Regions from separate parts of the Actinoplanes subglobosus genome, predicted to be linked through region 1. Evidence: riboswitches for the same ligand, from Rfam matches in the RefSeq annotation. Region 1 holds a riboswitch; the other holds the start of a gene.
The links. Region 1 has a riboswitch for thiamine pyrophosphate ahead of ACFO0C_RS46055 (ECF transporter S component). Riboswitches for the same ligand answer to the same signal wherever they lie in the genome.
Positions count from the first base shown of each region.

Region 2: it holds a riboswitch for thiamine pyrophosphate, as region 1 does, so the genes downstream of both, ACFO0C_RS11670 (thiamine phosphate synthase) here and ACFO0C_RS46055 (ECF transporter S component) in region 1, are expected to answer to the same signal.

Region 1 is NZ_JBHSBL010000035.1:52,057-55,455, forward strand. It holds gene ACFO0C_RS46045 (DUF6328 family protein) at 1-326, opposite strand, end outside; gene ACFO0C_RS46050 (alpha/beta fold hydrolase) at 358-1,173, opposite strand; TPP riboswitch at 1,313-1,417, shown strand; gene ACFO0C_RS46055 (ECF transporter S component) at 1,493-2,083, shown strand; gene ACFO0C_RS46060 (ABC transporter ATP-binding protein) at 2,087-3,399, shown strand, end outside.
Region 2 is NZ_JBHSBL010000012.1:148,680-152,078, forward strand. It holds gene ACFO0C_RS11655 (thiazole synthase) at 1-172, opposite strand, end outside; gene thiS (sulfur carrier protein ThiS) at 174-374, opposite strand; gene thiO (glycine oxidase ThiO) at 371-1,390, opposite strand; gene ACFO0C_RS11670 (thiamine phosphate synthase) at 1,387-1,971, opposite strand; TPP riboswitch at 1,965-2,075, opposite strand; gene ACFO0C_RS11675 (ABC-F family ATP-binding cassette domain-containing protein) at 2,108-3,399, opposite strand, start outside.

The DNA of each region.
Region 1 (3,399 bases):
ATGAACGCCAGGCCGCCGGTGGCCATCTTGTGGGCGTACCGGACCAGCTCGGGTTTGCGGCCCTGCCGGAACAGTGCCCGGTGGAAGGCCACCGGCGAGATGATCATCGCGGTGGCGAACGCCGCGCTGATCAGAGCGACCGTGTAGACGTCCTTCTGGAACGCTGTGACGTTCGGGAAGCCGCTGCTGAACGGCAGGGTGAGCAGGAACGCGAAAAGGATCTGCACACCGGTCTGCGCTACGCGGAGCTCCTGGAGGAGATCGGCGAAGTTCCGGTCCCAGCGCTGCTTCTCGGTCTCTCGGGGGGAATGTGTATCGACCGCCATGACGCGCCGAATTCCCCGGCCGGGCCCCCGGTCAAACGCCGACGCGTGCCAGGATCGCATCGGCCAGCTCCCGCGGTGCCTGCTCCGGCACCCAATGGCTGACGCCGCGCATCGCCACCAGCCGGTAGTCGGCCCGCACCCAGTCCCGGGTCCGTAGTGCCGCGGTCAGCCCGACCACCCCGTCCTGGTCGCTCCAGACGTAGGTGGTCGGCACCGTGACCACGCCGAGTCTCGCGACCTGGGCGGTGTCGAAGGCCCGGTACCAGTTGAGGCCGCCGGTGAGCCGGCCCGGTTCGCGCATCGCCGCCACGTACTGCTCGGCGCGCATGCCGATCGGCCGCAGCATCAGGCGCAGGGTCAGGGCGTGCTGGGCGAGCAGCAGTTTCTCGGCGAACGACCGCTGGAACACCTTGAAGTAGGCGAGCCGCGCCTTCTGGCTGGGCCGGACCCGGACGGCGAGCATCAGTGCCCGCGGGTGCGGCACGGAGACCGCGGTCAGGGTGCGCACCCGGTCCGGGTGGCGGGCGGCCAGCTGCCAGCCCACCTGCGCACCCCAGTCGTGGCCGACGACGTGCGCCTTCTCGATGCCGAGCGCGTCGAGGACGGCGATCGCGTCGGCGGTCACCGAGGTCATGCTGTAGGCGGCGACGTCGGACGGACGGGCGCCGGGCGAGCATCCACGCTGGTCCATCGCGTACGTCCGCAGCCCGGCCGCGTGCAGGTGCGGCAGGACCAGGTCGAACTCCCGGGAGTCCTGCGGGAAGCCGTGCAGCAGCAGGACCGGTTCGCCGTCCTCCGGGCCGCTCTCGTGAACGTCGAACGTCAATCCCCGGGCCTTGACCTCGATCACGTCTTCCCTCCCGTTTGCATGCCGCTAACCAGGTGTTACGGTCATCGAAGCACATCCAACGAAGCTTTTTCGCGACGGCGGAGACGATGTGCATCGCTCGGGCGATGCGTGAGTCGAGGCAGGTCGCGAAAAAACTTCGATCCGACAGGGGAGCGCACAGCGCTGAGAGTGCGGTGAAATCCGCAGACCCTAGTACCTGATCTGGGTAATGCCAGCGCAGGAAGCTCGGTCTCTCCAGCCGCGTCGTGCCCTGGGCATCGCCGCCCGGGGGAACACGGCGTGCGTCTCCTCCCGGTACCCACTGGGAGGCATTCCAATGAACGACATCAATCCCCGTAGGTGGCGGACGATAGACATCGTCATCGCCTCCGTCATCGCCGTGACCTTCGGCGTGATCTTCTGGGCCTGGGGCACGGTCTGGTCGGTCACCGAGGGCGCCTTCGCCTTCTTCCCACCGGCACAGACCCTGATCTACGGCGTCTGGCTGGTCCCGGCCGTCCTGGGCGCCCTGATCGTCCGCAAGCCGGGTGCCTCGCTCTACACCGAGGCGGTCGCGGCCACCGTGTCCGCGCTGCTCGGCAGCCAGTGGGGCGTCGACACGATCGTGTCCGGCCTGCTCCAGGGGCTCGGCGCGGAGCTGGCGTTCGCGATCCTGCTCTACCGCAACTTCAAGCTGCCGGCCGCGGTGCTGGCCGGCACCCTGACCGGGGTCAGCGCGGCGTGCTACGACTTCGTCAAGTACACCGCCGGGACGGACCTGTGGTCCTACCGGATCCCGTACGCGGTGATCACCGTGATCAGCGGCGCGATCATCGCCGGCGCCGGCTCGTGGGCGCTCGTCCGGGCGCTCGCTCCGACCGGCGTGCTGGACCGGTTCGAAGCGGGCCGGGAACGGGCATCCGTCTGAGACATGAGTGACGTTCAGCTCCGTGACTTCGGGTGGCGGCACGCCGGGCGCCGCGCCTGGGCGGTCCGCGGGCTGGACCTGGAGATCCGGCACGGCGAGCGGGTGCTCCTGCTCGGTCCCTCGGGGGCCGGCAAGAGCACGCTGCTCGCCGCACTGGCCGGGCTGCTACCCGAGGACTCCGGCGAGTCCGAGGGCACGATCCGCATCGACGGGCTCGACCCGCGCAAGGCACGCGAGCGCGTCGGCATCCTCTTCCAGGACCCGCAGACCCAGCTGGTGATGGCCCGCAGCGGCGACGACGTCGCGTTCGGCCCGGAGAACCGGGGCGTGCCGGCCGGTGAGATCTGGCCACGGGTGTCCGACGTGCTGGATCGCGTCGGTTTCCCGTACCCCATCAATCGTCCGACCTCGGCCCTCTCCGGCGGTGAGGCGCAACGCCTCGCCCTCGCCGGGGTCCTCGCGCTGCGGCCCGGTCTGCTGCTGCTCGACGAGCCGACCGCCAACCTGGACCCGCCGGGCGCCGAGCTCATCCGCACCGCGGTGGCCCGGGCCACCGGCGCGGACACCACGCTGATCATCGTGGAACACCGGGTCGCCGAGGCACTTCCGCTCGTCGACCGGGTGGTGGTCCTGGATCCGGGCGGCGGCGTCCGCGCCGACGGGACGCCCGAGATGATCTTCGCCGCCTACGGCGACAGACTCGCTGACGAGGGCGTCTGGGTTCCGGGTTTCCACACCCCGCCGCTCAAGACGAGATCAACGTCAAGAGATCATTTGATACGGGCTACGGGTGCCGCCGTGGGCAGACGTCTCGGCCCCGTCACCATTGAAGCGAACGGTGGCGAGGTCCTGGCCGTGACCGGTCCCAACGGCGCCGGCAAGTCGACGCTGGCGCTGGTGCTCGGTGGCCTGCTCGCTCCCACGTCCGGCCGGGTCGAGGCGTTCGGTGACCGACGGCCGCCGCACCGATGGCGGGCCACGACGCTGGCCGGGCGGATCGGGTCGGTCTTCCAGAACCCGGAGCACCAGTTCGTCACGTCGAAGGTCTCCGACGAGCTGGCTCTCGGGCCGCGACGGCTGGGCCGCTCCCCCGCCGAGGTCGGCCGCATCGTCACCGAACTGCTCGAACGACTGCGGCTCACCAGGCTCGCCGAGGCCAACCCCTACACGCTCTCCGGTGGGGAGGCCCGGCGGCTGAGCGTGGCCACGGCACTGGCGACGGCACCGCGGCTGCTCGTGCTCGACGAGCCGACCTTCGGCCAGGACCGGCGCACCTGGCGGGAACTCGTCGACCTGCTCGCCGGCCTGCGTGACGA
Region 2 (3,399 bases), on a different contig from region 1:
GCACCCCGAGCCGGTCGAGCATCGGGAGCAGTCCCGGCCCGGCCGCGTCGACCCGGCGCAGTGCCACGGTGACCAGCGTCGTCTCGGACGCGGCGATCGCCTCCTCCAGTGCCGCGAGACTGTTCGCCCCGCCGGTGCCGAGGATCAGTCCGTTCTCCGGAAGGAACCCCACGTCAGCCTCCTTGCGCGGCGGTGAGGACCTCGATCCGGTCGCCGTCCACGAGGTCCACCTCCGACCAGGTGGACCGTGGCACGACGGTGCCGTTGACCGCGACCGCCACCCCACGCTGGGCGGCGATCAGTTCCGCGACCAGGGTCGCGACCGAGCAGGTGCCGGGCCGGCTCTGGGCCTGGCCGTTGATCGTCAGCTTCATCGGAACCTCCCGGGGGCGAACGCGTCGAGAATCGGGTCCGCCGAGCCGGTGACCACCAGGTCGGCGATGAGTCGTGCGGTGATCGGGGCGAGCAGGATCCCGTTACGGAAATGGCCGGCCGCGACCACGACCCGGCGGTCGTCGTCGAGGAATCCGAGGATCGGCGCGTTGTCCGGCGTCCCCGGCCGGTGCCCGACGGTGACCTCGCTGAGTTCGTGGTCGGCGAGGCCGGGTACCAGGTCGAGGGCGGCGCGCAGCAGGTCGTGCACGCCTCCCGCGGTCGGTTGCCGGTCACCGCGTTCCTCCTGGGTGGCGCCGACGACGATCTCGCCGTCGGCCCGCGGGACCAGGTAGACGTGGCGTCCGTCGGCGGCACCGTCGATCACGTGCCGGAGCAGACCGGGTTCCCCGCGGAGCCGGAGGACCTGGCCTTTGACCGGCCGGACCGGCAGCCCGGTGAGCCCGCCGGTGTGATGCCCGGCGGCCACGACGACGGCGTCACCCTCCACATCCGACAGGTCTGCGACGCGGCGCGTGACGACACGGCCCGTCAGCCGCTCCCGCAGGGCCGCGACGACCCTGCGGGGATCGACCTGGTGCTCCTCGGCAGCGAACGCCCCGGCCCGTACCCGCGGCGAGATCCCTGGTTCGAGATCACGCACCTGGGAACCGGTCAGCGGAGTCAGCTTCTGGTGCTTCCACTCCCGGGCCGCCTCGGCCACGTCATCCGCGGTGAGGGCGAGCGACAGCGTCCCGGCCCGGTCGTATCCGACGTCCCCGAGCCCGGCCACGAACTCCGGCCACAGCTCATGCCCCGCCTCCAGCAGCCGGGTGAGGTGCGGATACTCGAACGCCGACTCCCCACCCGGCGCGAGCATCCCGGCCGCGACATGCCACGCCCCGTCCGCTCCGTCAGGCGCCGGATCGTAGACGGTGACGTCCGCCCCGCGTCGGAGAAGCTCCGCGGCGATGGACAGCCCGATGATGCCGCCACCGACGACGGCGACGCGGCTCATGGCAGGACCGCCAGGAATTCCGCAACCGCTCCCTTCGGATCCGCCGCGAAGGCGGAGACAGCCGCGACCCCGTGCACCGCGAGCAGCGGCACCCGTTCCGCGGTGATACCGCCGATCGCCAGAACCGGCGTGCCCGGCACCGCGTCGGCGACAGCCGCAACCGCGGCCGGCCCGAGCGGTGGTGGCAGCCCGTCCTTGGTGGACGTGTGGAAGGCCGGCCCGACCCCGAGATAGCTGGCCCCGGCCTCGATGGCCGCCCGCGCGGTCTCCGCCGAACGGCAGGTGCCGCCGATGATCGCGTCCGGCCCGAGCACCCGGCGGGCGGCGGACACCGGCAGGTCGTCGGCACCGAGGTGAACACCGTCCGCGCCGGCCGCGAGAGCGACCCCGACCCTGTCGTTGACCAGCACCATCGTGCCGGCCGGCCGGCACACCGCGAGGGCGGCGCAGGTCAACGCGTACGCCGAAGCGTCGTTGCTCTTGACTCTGATCTGGACAGCCACGTCGGGCAACCCGGCGACACCGCGAACGACGTCGATATCGTCGGTTATGACGTGGATGCGGGGAAACGATGTGCCCATGAGGGACTCCTCCCTGCGCCGGCATTACCCGGATCAGGTTCGACGGTCGGGGGCCGCATCAGCCCCCCTCTCAGCCCGGTGCCCGGACTCCCGTGGGTTGTTGTAACCGGACCATAACCGGTCCGTGACGAGAAAACTAGCGGACGTCCCAGACCGGCTCCGGAACCTCCACCACCTCGCCGTCCCCCCTGAACAGCACGAAGCGATCGAAAGACCTGGTGAACCAGCGGTCGTGGGTGACCGCGATCACCGTGCCCTCGAACCCCTTCAAACCCTCCTCCAACGCCTCCGCCGAGGCGAGGTCGAGGTTGTCGGTCGGCTCGTCGAGCAACAGCACGGTCGCCCCCGACAGTTCGAGCAGGAGCACCAGGAACCGGGCCTGCTGTCCACCGGAGAGGGTCCCGAACCGCTGGTCGCCCTGGGCGGCCAGCTCGTACCGGTTCAGGTGCTTCATGGCGCCCGCCCGATCGAGCCCGGACCGGTGCTCGTCACCGCGCCACAGGATCTCGACGAGCGTCTTCTCCATCAGCTCCGGCCGGTCGTGGGTCTGCGAGAAGTGGCCGGGCCGGACCCGAGCGCCGAGACGGGCCTTGCCGTCGTGCGACACCTTCGCCAGCGGTGCGCCGTCGACCGGTTTGTGCTCCAGGTCGGGGTCGGTGCCACCGGCCGCGAGCAGGCGCAGGAAGTGCGACTTCCCGGTCCCGTTCGCGCCGAGGACGGCGACCCGGTCGCCGTACCAGATCTCCAGGTCGAACGGGAACGTCAGGTTCTCCAGCTCGAGCTGCTCGCAGATGACCGCGCGCTTGCCGGTGCGGCCGCCGCGCAGGTTCATCTTCACCGCCTGGTCCTTCGGTGGCAGCGGCGGCGGGCCGGCCTCCTCGAACTTGCGGAGCCGGGTCTGCGCGGCCTGATAGCGGGAGGCCAGACCGTCGTTGTAGGCGGCCTTGTTCTTGAGCATGAAGACCAGTTCCTTGATCTTCTCGTGCTCCTCGTCCCAGCGGCGGCGCAGCTCCTCCATGCGCTCGTGCCGGTTCATCCGGGCCTCGTGCCAGGAGGCGAACCCGCCCGGATGGGTCCAGGCGCTGCCACCCTCGACGGCGACGACCCGGCTCGCGGTCTCGGCCAGCAGCTCCCGGTCGTGCGAGACGTAGAGGATCGACTTGTTCGACTCGCGCATCCGCTGCTCCAGCCAGCGTTTGGCCGGGACGTCGAGGAAGTTGTCCGGCTCGTCGAGCAGCAGCACCTCGTCGTTGCCGCGCAGCAGCAGGTCGAGGGCGAACCGTTTCTGCTCGCCGCCGGAGAGGGTCCGCACGATGCGGGAACGCGCCTCCTCCCACGGCTTGCCCAGGATCGAGACGGTCACCGTGTCGAAGAGCACCTCGGCGTCGTAACCACCGGCCTCACCCCAGTGGGCGAGCGCGTTCGCGT